DNA from 2 places in the Mesorhizobium sp. M1D.F.Ca.ET.231.01.1.1 genome. Region 2 is predicted to be linked to the other one. Evidence: predicted binding sites of a transcription regulator. Region 2 holds the regulator's gene; the other holds the start of a gene.
The links. The regulator LexA, encoded in region 2, represses DNA repair genes until DNA is damaged. The targets are predictions, from matches to a motif close to TGTTCNNNNTGTGTTCNG.
Positions count from the first base shown of each region.

Region 1: a site for LexA is predicted at 1,942-1,959, ahead of dinB (DNA polymerase IV). Genes of this name have one in related genera too.

Region 1 is NZ_RZOZ02000017.1:52,147-57,998, reverse strand. It holds gene ligD (DNA ligase D) at 1-684, shown strand, start outside; gene dinB (DNA polymerase IV) at 697-1,770, opposite strand; gene EN874_RS29980 (ImuA family protein) at 2,008-2,769, shown strand; partial or broken gene EN874_RS29975 (DUF6504 family protein) at 2,684-4,002, shown strand; partial or broken gene EN874_RS29970 (error-prone DNA polymerase) at 3,999-5,852, shown strand, end outside.
Region 2 is NZ_RZOZ02000001.1:612,980-618,831, forward strand. It holds gene EN874_RS03085 (ComEC/Rec2 family competence protein) at 1-1,253, shown strand, start outside; gene lexA (transcriptional repressor LexA) at 1,258-1,992, opposite strand; gene glp (gephyrin-like molybdotransferase Glp) at 2,109-3,314, opposite strand; gene moaC (cyclic pyranopterin monophosphate synthase MoaC) at 3,316-3,810, opposite strand; gene trpC (indole-3-glycerol phosphate synthase TrpC) at 3,877-4,728, opposite strand; gene trpD (anthranilate phosphoribosyltransferase) at 4,733-5,743, opposite strand; gene EN874_RS03115 (SurA N-terminal domain-containing protein) at 5,740-5,852, opposite strand, start outside.

The DNA.
Region 1 (5,852 bases), on a different contig from region 2:
GGCATGCCCAAGGCCATCCACGACGGCCATTTGGAGAAGATGTCCGGCAAGGAAAGACGCATCCTTTGGGTCGACGATCTGGCGGGGCTGATCGCCGGCGTCCAAATGAACGTGCTGGAATTCCACGTGTGGGGCAGCCTGCGCCAGCAGCCGAAACTGCCGCATCGCATGATCTTCGATATCGATCCCGACGAGGGCCTTGGTTTCAACGACGTCAAGCAGGCAGCCCTCGACATCCGGGGCGTTCTGGAAGCGCTCGGCCTTCAATCCTGGCCGCTGCTGTCCGGAGGCAAAGGCGTTCACGTGGTCGTTCCACTCGTTCCCGAAGCCGACTGGGAAGAGGTCAAGAGCTTCTGCCAGGACTTCGCCGAATTGCTGGCCCGCACGGATCCGGCCCGCTTCGTCGCGAACATGAGCAAGGCGAGGCGCAAGGGCCGTATGTTCCTCGATTATCTGCGCAATGGCCAGGGTGCCACGGCAATATGTCCCTGGTCGACCCGAGCCCGGTCTGGAGCGTCCTGTGCCGTACCCGTCACCTGGGATGAATTGCCGGCCTTCAAAAGCGCCAGCGCCTTTGACGTCTACGCGTCCGCTGCGCGAGCTCGGCAGTCCGACGACGCGTGGGAAGGCTATTTCGACGTCGAACAAACCCTGACCGAGCGGATCCGAAAAGCAGTCCGGTAACAGCAGCCAGTCCTAGATGGTCAGCGACATCTGGCCGTCTGCCTCTGCTCGCGTTCCGCTCAAGTTCGAAAGCGTCACCCCAAGCAGGCGTATCCCCTTGGTGACGGGAAACACCTGTTCGAGGAGTGTGCCGCTGACGGTCGCCAGGTCCGTCTCCGTCTCGATGACGCCACCGATCGTTCGGCTGCGTGTGATCTGCTGAAAGTCGGCGAACTTCACCTTGAGCGTCACGGTCCGGCCATGGATCGATCGCTCCGCACAATAGCGCCAGACCTTTCGGACCAATGGCGCCAGTTCCCTGCGAGCACTTTCGAGGTCAAACAAATCGTTCACGAAGGTGTCCTCGGCCCCCACCGACTTGCGCTCGCGATCGGCCCGCACCGGACGCTCGTCGATGCCGCGGGCTATCCAGTAATAGTACGGGCCTGCCTTCCCGAACTTCTCCTCCAGGAACACCAGGCTCTGCGCACGCAGGTCAGCGCCTGTCTCGATGCCGAGCCGGGCCATCTTGTCGGCGGTCGCCGGGCCAACGCCATGAAACTTCCGCACGGGCAATGCCTCGACAAAAGCCGGCCCCATTTTCGGAGTGATGACGAACAGCCCATCTGGCTTGTTCTGGCCAGAGGCGAGCTTGGCCAGGAACTTGTTGTAGCTGACGCCGGCTGACGCTGTCAGACCGGTCTCGGACTTGATCTTCGTGCGGATCATCTCCGCGATCGTCGTGGCGACCGGGATGCCCTGAAGATTGTCGGTGACGTCCAGATAGGCTTCGTCGAGCGAAAGCGGCTCGATCAGTGGCGTGTGCTCGGCGAAGATCGCGTGTATCTGCTGTGAGACGGCCCGGTAGGCGTCAAACCGCGGCGGCACGAAGATCAGTTCGGGACATTTGCGCTTCGCGGTGATCGAGGGCATGGCCGATCGCACCCCGAACTTTCTGGCCTCATAGCTGGCGGCGGCCACGCCCCCCCGCGCCGCCGAGCCACCAACCGCCACAGGCTTGCCACGCAGGTCCGGTTTGTCGCGCTGCTCGACCGAGGCGAAGAAGGCATCCATATCGACATGGATGATCTTGCGAAGAATGGCCATGCCTTTCGCCTTCGGCGCATCAGCTTCTTGGCCGTTGTCAATTCGCTCGCCCATAACGCCCTTTCCCGCATCGCCTGCCGCATATGAAAATAGACCGCAACGCGATGGAGTGCAGTCTGCGATCCAACTTTCGAAGCGACGCAACGACCCCGATCGACTCATCAGCCCCAAGAGAACAAATAAGGAACATATCAGCCCCGAAATTCGTTGGGAAGACAGTTTGAGAGTGGTTCGTCCATGGGTCAGCCGGCCGCCAGCCCTGCTATCGCCGCGCTTCGCGAGCGAATCGCGCGCCTCGAGGGCGGGCCGACGCGTAACCGTGCGTCGCTTCCCTTCGGCGTTCCCGCCATCGACAAGGTCCTGCCGGGAGGCGGGCTGGCGCTCGGCGCGCTGCACGAGATCGCCGGCGGCCGAAACGGAGCGATCGATGGCGCCGCGGCGGCGCTTTTTGCCGCCGGCATTACCGCTCGAACCAAGGGCAAGGTGCTGTGGTGCGTTACGCGGCAGGATCTCTTTGCGCCCGCCCTCGCCCAGGCCGGTCTGCTCCCAGGCCGCGTCGTCTATGTCGAGGCCGGCGACGAAGCTTCCGTGCTCGCCTGTTTCGAGGAAGGGCTTCGCCATGGCGGGCTCGGGGCCGTCGTTGCCGAACTGGCTCGGCTCTCAATGACCGCCTCCCGCCGACTGCAACTTGCCGCCGAAACCTCCGGCGCCATCGGCATCGCCATCCGCCGTTGGCGCCGACAGACCGAGGCGACCGATTTTGGACAACCAACCGCTGCGGTCACCCGCTGGCGGGTCACCGCGCTCCCCTCCCGCCCCCTGCCGGTCCCCGGTATCGGCCGCGCTCGCTGGCAGCTCGAGCTGATCCGGGTGCGGGCTGGAGAAAGCGCCGATTTTGAAGTGGAAGCCTGCGATGACAAGGGTCGTCTCGCTCTATTTTCCGACCTGGCCGACCGATCGCCTGCGGCGCGCCATGGGCCAATCCGCGCCCTCGGTTGAAACCCCGGTCATCATGCTCGGCCGGCAGGGAAACCGGCGGCTCGTGCTGGCCACCGATGCGGGGGCGCGCGCGGCCGGCCTGCGCGTCGGCATGCCGGCGAGCAAGGCCCAGGTGCTGGTGCCCAACGTGCAGAGCTTCGACCTGGATGCCGCCGGCGATAACGCGGCACTCGATAGAATGGCGCTCTGGTCGCTGCGCTATGCGCCAATCGTCGCCGCCGATCCGCCCGATGGCCTGATCATCGACACCACGGGCACCGACCATCTGCATGGCGGTGAGGACGCCATGCTCGAGGGACTCGTCTCGCGCATGGCGTCCTCCGGTATCGAGGCGCGCGCCTCTCTCACCCTGCGCTTCGGGCCCGAACTCGGCCGTCGCCTGGACCAGGCCATGGGGCGGCGAAGCGAACCCTTCGAGCCCGCCCGCTCTCCCGAACTCATCGAGGTTCGCCGGGCCTTCGGCGAGCCTATCGGCGCCGCCGAGACCATAGCCCGCTATATCGGCAAGCTCGTCGCGGCGCTTTGCGAAGCGCTCGAGGCCAAGGGGCTCGGCCACGCCGGCTAGACCTCCTGTTTCATCGTGTCGACAACCGCATCGAGGCCATTCGCGTCGGCACCGCCGTGCCAGTGCGCGATGTCAAACGGCTGACCCGTCTCCTTACCGACCGGATCGAGAGCGTCGATCCCGGTTTCGGCATCGAGGTGATGACCCTGGCCGCAACGCTCGCCGAGCCCTTCGGAGCCAAGCAGATCATCTCCTCACTGGTCGAGGAGCCGGAGCCCGACATTACCGATCTCATCGACGTGCTTGCCAACCGTATCGGCGAGCAGCGGCTCTACCGCTTTGCCCCGGTCGAGAGTGACGTGCCCGAACGCTCAGTCCGCCGCATCGCACCGAATGCGCCGGACGACGGGACGAGTTCGCCCAGTGACTGGCCTCGCCCGGCGCGTCTGCTGACCCACCCCGAACCCATTGAGACCATGGCGCTGCTACCCGACCATCCGCCGGTCTGGTTCAGTTGGCGCGGCATCCGGCATCGCGTCGCGCGGGCAGACGGTCCCGAACGCGTTTTCGGTGAATGGTGGCAGCGCGACGCCGAACTAATCGCCGTGCGCGACTATTTCCAGGTGGAGGACGAGTCCGGCGAGCGCTTCTGGATCTACCGCGCCGGTGACGGCGAGGATCGCGAGACCGGCTCGCACAAATGGTTCCTGCACGGGGTCTTCGCATGACCACCCCGCGCTATGCCGAATTGCAGGTGACCAGCCATTTCTCGTTCCTGCGCGGCGCCAGCTCTTGCGTTGAGCTGTTCGCGCAGGCGGCGGCGCTCGGCATTGAGGCCTTGGCTGTAGTCGACCGAAATTCTCTAGCCGGCATTGTGCGGGCACATCAGGCCGCCAAGGACACCGGCGTCAGGCTCGTCGTCGGCTGTCGCCTCGATCTCGTCGACGGCATGTCCCTGCTCGTCTATCCCACCGATCGGGCCGCCTATTCGCGTCTGTGCCGGCTGCTGACCCTCGGCAAGAAACGCGGCGGCAAGGCCCAATGCCATCTCGAATGGAGCGACCTGGCCGACTATGCCGAGGGCCTGATCGCCGTTCTCGTTCCCGATCGGGCTGACGACAACTGCGCGATGCAACTGCGTCGCCTGCGGGAGACCTTCAGCGATCGCGCCTATCTGGCCCTCACCTTGCGTCGCCGACCCAATGACCAGGTCCGGCTGCACGAACTCGCAAACCTTGCCGTCCAAATGAGGGTGCCGACGGTGGTGACGAACGACGCTCTGTTTCACGAGCCCGGCCGGCGCATCCTCCAGGACGTAGTGACCGCCATTCGCCACAACATCACCATCGACGAGTTGGGGTTTCGGCGCGAGCGCCACGCCGACCGCTATCTCAAGCCGCCCGAGGAGATGGAACGCCTGTTTTCGCGCTATCCGGAGGCGCTTGCGCGTACGGTCGAGATTGCCCGGCAGTGCCGCTTCTCGCTCGACGAACTCGCCTACCAGTATCCCGAGGAAAAGATGCTGCCCGGGCTGACGGCGCAGCAGGCGCTCGAAAAGCTCACCTGGGAAGGCGCGGAGCGCCGCTATCCCGAGGGCGTCCCCGACAAGGTGGTGGCTGTCATCAAGCATGAACTGCGCCTGATCGAGATCCTGCAATACGCCCCATACTTCCTGACCGTGAACGCCATCGTGCAGTTCGCGCGCAGCAGGGACATCCTGTGCCAGGGCAGAGGGTCGGCAGCGAACTCCGCCGTGTGCTACGTGCTTGGCATCACCAGCATCGATCCCGAGCGCAACAATCTCCTTTTCGAGCGCTTTGTCTCGCAGGAGCGCAACGAGCCCCCGGATATCGATGTCGTTTTCGAGCATGAGCGGCGCGAAATCGTCATGCAGTGGGTCTATGAGACCTATGGCCGCGACCACAGTGCCCTCTGCTCGACCGTGGTGCGCTATCACACCAAAGGTGCGGTCCGCGACATTGGCAAGGCTCTCGGCCTGCCCGAGGACGTCACCAAGTTGCTCTCGCCCCAGGTCTGGGGCCACGGCGAAGGCATCGACGAGACGCGCGCTCGAGAGCTCAATTTCAACGTGGCCGATCGGAGGCTGCGGCTGACGCTCGAACTGGCGCAACAGCTCGAGGGCACGCCCCCGCATCTGTCACAGCATCCCGGCGGCTTCGTTCTGACCAATGACCGGCTCGACGACTTGGTGCCGATCGAGCCCGCCCGCATGGCCGATCGCCAGGTCATCGAGTGGGACAAGGACGACATCGACATTCTCAAATTCATGAAGGTCGACGTCCTGGCGCTTGGCATGCTCACCTGTATGAAACGCAGCTTCGATCTGCTGGCCGAGCACAAGGGCATGACCCTCGACTTGGCCACCATCCCGGCCGAAGATCCGGCGACCTACGCCATGATCCGCAAGGCGGACACGATCGGGGTCTTCCAGATCGAGAGCCGCGCCCAGATGTCGATGCTGCCCCGCATCAAGCCGCGCACCTTCTATGACCTGGTGGTCGAGGTCGCCATCGTCCGCCCCGGTCCGATTCAGGGCGACATGGTCCACCCCTATCTG
Region 2 (5,852 bases):
CGGCCGAGCGGAGTTTCATCATGCTCGCCGTGATGCTGGTCGCCGTGCTCTTCGACCGCGCGGCGCTGACGATGCGCAATTTGGCGATCTCGGCCATCGCCGTCATCCTTGTCTCGCCGCACGAAGTGGTCGGTCCGAGCTTCCAGATGTCCTTCGCGGCCACCGCCGCCCTGGTCGGCGCCTATGCCGGCTTTGCCGACTATCGCGCCGGCAAAGCGATCGTGCCGCCGGCAAAGCGCTCCTTCCTCGGGTTCTTGTCGCGAAAACTGGCGGTCGGCGTGGGTGGCGCCGCTGTAACCTCGCTCATCGCGGGCAGCGCGACACTACTGTTTGCGATCTGGCACTTCCAGCGCGTCTCGCCGCTCAGTCTGCTCGCCAATCTGGCGGTGATGCCGATCGTTTCGCTGCTCGTCATGCCGTTCGCCGTGCTGAGCGCGTTGGCGATGCCGTTCGGCTTCGACGGTCCGTTCCTCTACGTGATGGGCAAGGGCCTGACCGCGATGATTGCCATTTCGGCATGGATTTCCGAGCGCTCGCCTGTCGATGCCGTGGGATTGATCTCGATCCAATCGGTGCTGCTGGCGACGATCGCGCTGGTCATCGCGACCATGGCCACCACCTGGCTCAGATTGGCAGCCGTGCCGTTCGCGCTTGCTGCCCTGCTCACCATTCCGCATGTCCGCACGCCGGATGTGTTGATCTCGGAGGACGCGCATCTGGTGGCAATGCCGATCGGCGGCGGCGAGCTCGCTATCAACCGCGAACGCTCCAACGAGTTCACCACCGACAACTGGAAGCGCGCGCTGAAAGCCGAGGAAATCGTGCCGCCGGAGACATTCGCCAAAGGCGCGCTGGATATTGCCGATCCCGTCGACCTGCCGCCGGGATCGCCATTCTATTGCACCGGCGATCTCTGCATCGGCCGGCATCCTACCGGCGCGATCGTCGCGCTTGCCGAAAACCGCGACAGCGCCAGGCCGGCCTGCGGCTATGCCGACCTCATCGTCATCAACGACGCCACGGCCTACAATCCTTGCCGCGATCCACGCATTCTTGTCGTCACCAAACGCCAACTTGCTCGCGATGGAAGCGCTGCCGTCTTCTTCGATCCGCAATCGGCGACGGCGCAACCTGTCATTCAATACGCCGTCGAGAAGTCCTATCGCCCCTGGCACGAACAGCGGAGCTACTCGCGAGAGGCGAGGGGCCTGGCGCCTTACAAGCGGCCCGAAAAGCCAGAGGCAAAGCCATAGCCGCTCAGTAGCGGCGAATGAGCCCGACCAATTTGCCCTGCACCTTAACCCTGTCCGGCCCGAAGATGCGGGTCTCATAGGCGGGATTGGCGGCCTCGAGCGCGATCGAGGCACCCTTGCGGCGGAAGCGCTTCAGCGTCGCTTCCTCGTCGTCGACAAGAGCCACCACGATCTCACCCGGGCTTGCCGTGTTGGCGTTGCGGATGATGACCGTATCGCCGTCGAAGATACCGGCCTCGATCATCGAGTCGCCCTTGACTTCCAGGGCATAATGCTCGCCGCCCGCGATCATGTCCGGCGGCACTGTGATCGAATGCGTCTGATGCTGGATGGCATCGATCGGCACACCGGCGGCGATGCGACCCATGACCGGAATGGATACGGCCGAAACGGCATCGTCATCATTGCTGGGCGTAGGCGTGCGCGAGGGCGCCGCAGGCTTGATCTGCCGGCCGAGATTGCCTTGGCCGCCCTGGATGACGCTTGGCGAGAATCTCTTCGCGGCATTGAGGCCGGGCGCGATCGAATCGGGCAGCCTCAGGACTTCCAGGGCACGCGCCCGGTTCGGCAGCCGGCGAATGAAACCGCGCTCTTCCAGCGCCGTGATCAGGCGATGGATGCCCGACTTCGAGGCAAGGTCGAGCGCTTCCTTCATCTCGTCGAAAGACGGCGGAATGCCGCTTTCCTTGAGCCGTTCATGGATGAACATCAGGAGTTCATGTTGTTTGCGCGTCAGCATGGCGGCCCCCATGGGTTCTGAAACCAGAATCAGAAAAACAAACCCAGAACAAACACTATCTGTTCCAGTTGTGTTCCGCAACCGTTTAAAGTTTAGTGAATGTGTTGACGTTTTGTTCAGCGTAACATCAGAACGCTGCATTCGGCGCCGGCTTCCGCCGCCGGGGCGAAGGGCTCGCGCACGATCAGGCCGTTGGCGTCGGCGAGCGTCCTCAGCATCGAGGAATCCTGGATGCCGAACGGTGTCGCGACCAGCCGTCCGGCCTCCTCGCGCACGACGGCGCGCACATAGTCCTGCCTGAGATCGTTGGCGCGCATCGCGGCGGCCAACCGGGCGGCGCGGATGTCCTGTCGGTAGTTGCGGCCACCCAGCTGCGCCAGAAGCGGCTTCAGGAACAATTGCGAGCAGACAAGGCTCGCCACCGGATTGCCGGGCAGGCCGATGCAGCGGATGTTGCCTAGCCGGCCAAACATCAATGGTTTGCCGGGGCGCATGGCGATCTTCCAGAAATCGAGCTGCATGCCTTCGCCGGTCAGCACGTCGTGGATGAGGTCGTGGTCGCCGACCGAGGCGCCGCCGAGCGTGACGATGACGTCGGCGCCGGCTGAGACCGCTTTCCTGACCAGAGCCGCGATTGCGTCCTGCCGGTCGGCGGCGATGCCGAGGTCGAGCGCGCGCGCCCCGACCGACTGGGCCGCGGCGGCGACGCCATAGGCATTGGACGAGATGATCTGGTCGGGACCGAGCGCGCTGCCGGGCGGCAATAGTTCGTCGCCGGTGGCGATGATCGCGACCAGCGGCTGCCGCACAACATTGAGGCTCGGGTGGTTGCCCGACGCCGCTAGCGAAAGCGCTGCCGGATCGAGCTCTCGGCCTTTATGGAGGAGCACGTCACCTTCGCCGAAGTCGAGCCCACGGCGACGGACGTTGCGTGCCTGCGCGGTCGGCTCGGTCACTTCGATGCTGCCACCACCGAGGTCGCGGACATTCTCCTGGATAACGACGGTGTCGGCGCCCTCGGGAAGGGGCGCGCCGGTGAAGATGCGCACGGCCTCGCCCTTGCCGATGGAGCCGGCAAAGCCTCGCCCGGCGGGCGCCATGCCGACAACGGAGAGCCGCACCGGCACTGACGCCACGTCCTCGGCGCGTGCGGCGTAGCCGTCCATGGCCGAAGCGTTGAAGGGCGGCTGCGTGCGCAGCGCTGCCACCGGTTCGGCCAGCACACGGCCTGCCGCATCGGCGAGCGGAACGCTTTCGCCAGGCAGCGCGGTCGCGCCATCCAGCAGGCGTTCGAGCGCCTCGGCGACCGGAACCAGCGCCATCCTAGGAGCCTGCCCCATGTTCGGCAGCTTTGTAGTCACCCGACTTGCCGCCGGTCTTCTCGACCAGCCTGATGCCGGAAATCACCATGGCGCGGTCCGCTGCCTTGGCCATGTCGTAGATGGTCAGGCAGGCGACGGACGCCGCGGTCAGCGCCTCCATCTCGACGCCCGTCTTGCCGGTGACGCGAGCAAGCGCGGTGACCCTCAGGCCGGGGAGCGCGCGGTCGGGCTCGATATCGACCGCAACCTTGGTGAGAAGCAGCGGATGGCAGAGCGGAACAAGCTCATGCGTCTTCTTGGCGGCCATGATGCCGGCGATGCGCGCCGTGCCAAGCACGTCGCCCTTCTTGGCGTCGCCGGCCAGGATCATCTCCAGCGTTTCCGCCCGCATGGAAACAAAACCTTCGGCAATGGCCGTTCGCGTCGTCTCGGCCTTGTCGCCGACATCGACCATGTTGGCTTCGCCCTTGGCGCCGAGATGGGTAAGCGCAGGCATCCTCAAACGGCCTTAGAACGACGTGCGTCCACTTGGACGCACAAAGTACGTTCTAACACTTTGAATCTATGCATCGTGCTCTCCAAAAATCGGAGTCGATTTTCGGGCCGATGCATTGGCCGGAGCCTTGCCCGTCAACAGAAGCGCGGTCGCGGCGGCCACGTCGGCCTGCCGCATCAGGCTCTCGCCGACGAGGAAGGTGCCGATCTTGCTCTTCTCCAGCCGGCGGCAGTCCTGATGGGTGAAGATGCCGCTCTCGCTGACCAGCAGCCGGTCGGCCGGCACCATGGCGGCAAGCCGCTCCGAAACGTCGAGGCTGGTCTCGAAGGTCCGCAAATCGCGGTTGTTGATGCCGATCAGCCGAGACGAGAGCGTGAGCGCGCGCTCCATCTCCTTCTCGTCATGCACCTCGACCAGCGCGTCCATGCCGAGCTCGAAGGCCGTTGCCTCGAGCTCGCCGGCCAGAACGTCGTCGACGCTTGCCATGATGATGAGGATCGCGTCCGCGCCCCAGGCCCGCGCCTCGTGGACCTGGTACGGGTCGAAGAGGAAATCCTTGCGCAGGGCGGGCAGGCCGACGGCGGCGCGCGCGGCTGTCAGAAAGCCCGGCGCGCCCTGGAAGGACGGGGCGTCGGTCAGCACCGAAAGGCAGGCCGCTCCGCCTTGCTGGTAGGCCCTGGCGAGCGCCGGCGGATCGAAGTCTGCGCGGATCAAACCCTTGGAGGGGCTTGCCTTCTTGATCTCGGCGATCAGCGCGAAGCCGCCGGCCTTCCGCCTGGCCTCGAGGGCCGCAAGGAAGCCGCGCGGCGGTTCCGCATCCTTCGCCTTCGCCTCGACCTCGGCAAGCGGCGCGCTGAGCTTCGCCGCGGCGATCTCTTCGCGCTTGTAGGCTTCGATCTTGCGCAGGATGTCGGACAAGGTTCTAACCGTTCGAAATCTCGATGAGCTTGTCGAGCACCGCAGGCGCCCGGCCGCTGTCGATGGCTTGCGCGGCGGCCCCAATGCCGTCGGCGAGCGTCGTCGCCTTGCCGGCCACCACCAGCCCGGCACCGGCATTCATCAGCACGGTGTCGCGATAGGCGCCGGCATCGCCGCGCAGCATATCGCGCAATGCCTTGGCATTGTAGGCCGCATCGCCGCCGCGCAGCTCTTCCTTGCTGTGGCGCTTCAGCCCCACCACTTCCGGGGTGAGCGTGAAGCTGCGGATTTCGCCGCCGGCAAGCTCAGCCACCTGCGTTTCGCCGGTGGTGGTGATCTCGTCATAACCGTCGCCATGCACGACCCAGGCGTGATCGGCCCCAAGTGCTTTCAGTGTCTCGGCCACCGGCATGATCCATTCCGGCAGGAAGACGCCGACCATCTGGCGGCTGACGCCGGCCGGGTTGGACAGCGGTCCAAGCAGGTTGAAGATGGTGCGGGTGCCGAGCTCGCCCCGGATCGGTCCGACATGCTTCATCGCCGGATGATGCGCCGGCGCGAACATGAAGCCGACTCCGGCCTCGTGGATGCAGCGGCCGATCGTCTCAGGCGGAATGTCGATCTTGACGCCGAGCGCCATCAGCACGTCGGCGGAGCCGGTCAGCGAGGACAGGCCGCGATTGCCGTGCTTGGCGACCGGAACGCCCGCCGCCGCGATGACGAAGGCCGAGGCGGTCGAGATGTTGACCGAGTGCGAGTTGTCGCCGCCGGTGCCGACGATGTCGATGGCGCCATGCGGGGCTTCGACGCGCAGCATCTTGGCGCGCATGGTGGCGACCGCGCCTGAAATCTCGCTCACGGCCTCGCCGCGCACGCGCAGCGCCATCAGGAAACCGCCGATCTGGCCCGGCGTCGCATCGCCCGACATGATGATGTCGAAAGCCTCGCGCGCTTCCTCGAAGGAGAGCGCGGTGCCAGTGGCGACCTTGGCTATGTGTGTCTTGAGAGCGCTCATCGTGTCTGTGCTTGCGATACGGCGGCCGGATCGATGCGAACGTCATACTGCGACTGCAGCTGCGCCACCAGCTGGTCGAGCAGGTCGTCGGATATGCCGGCGCTGAAGG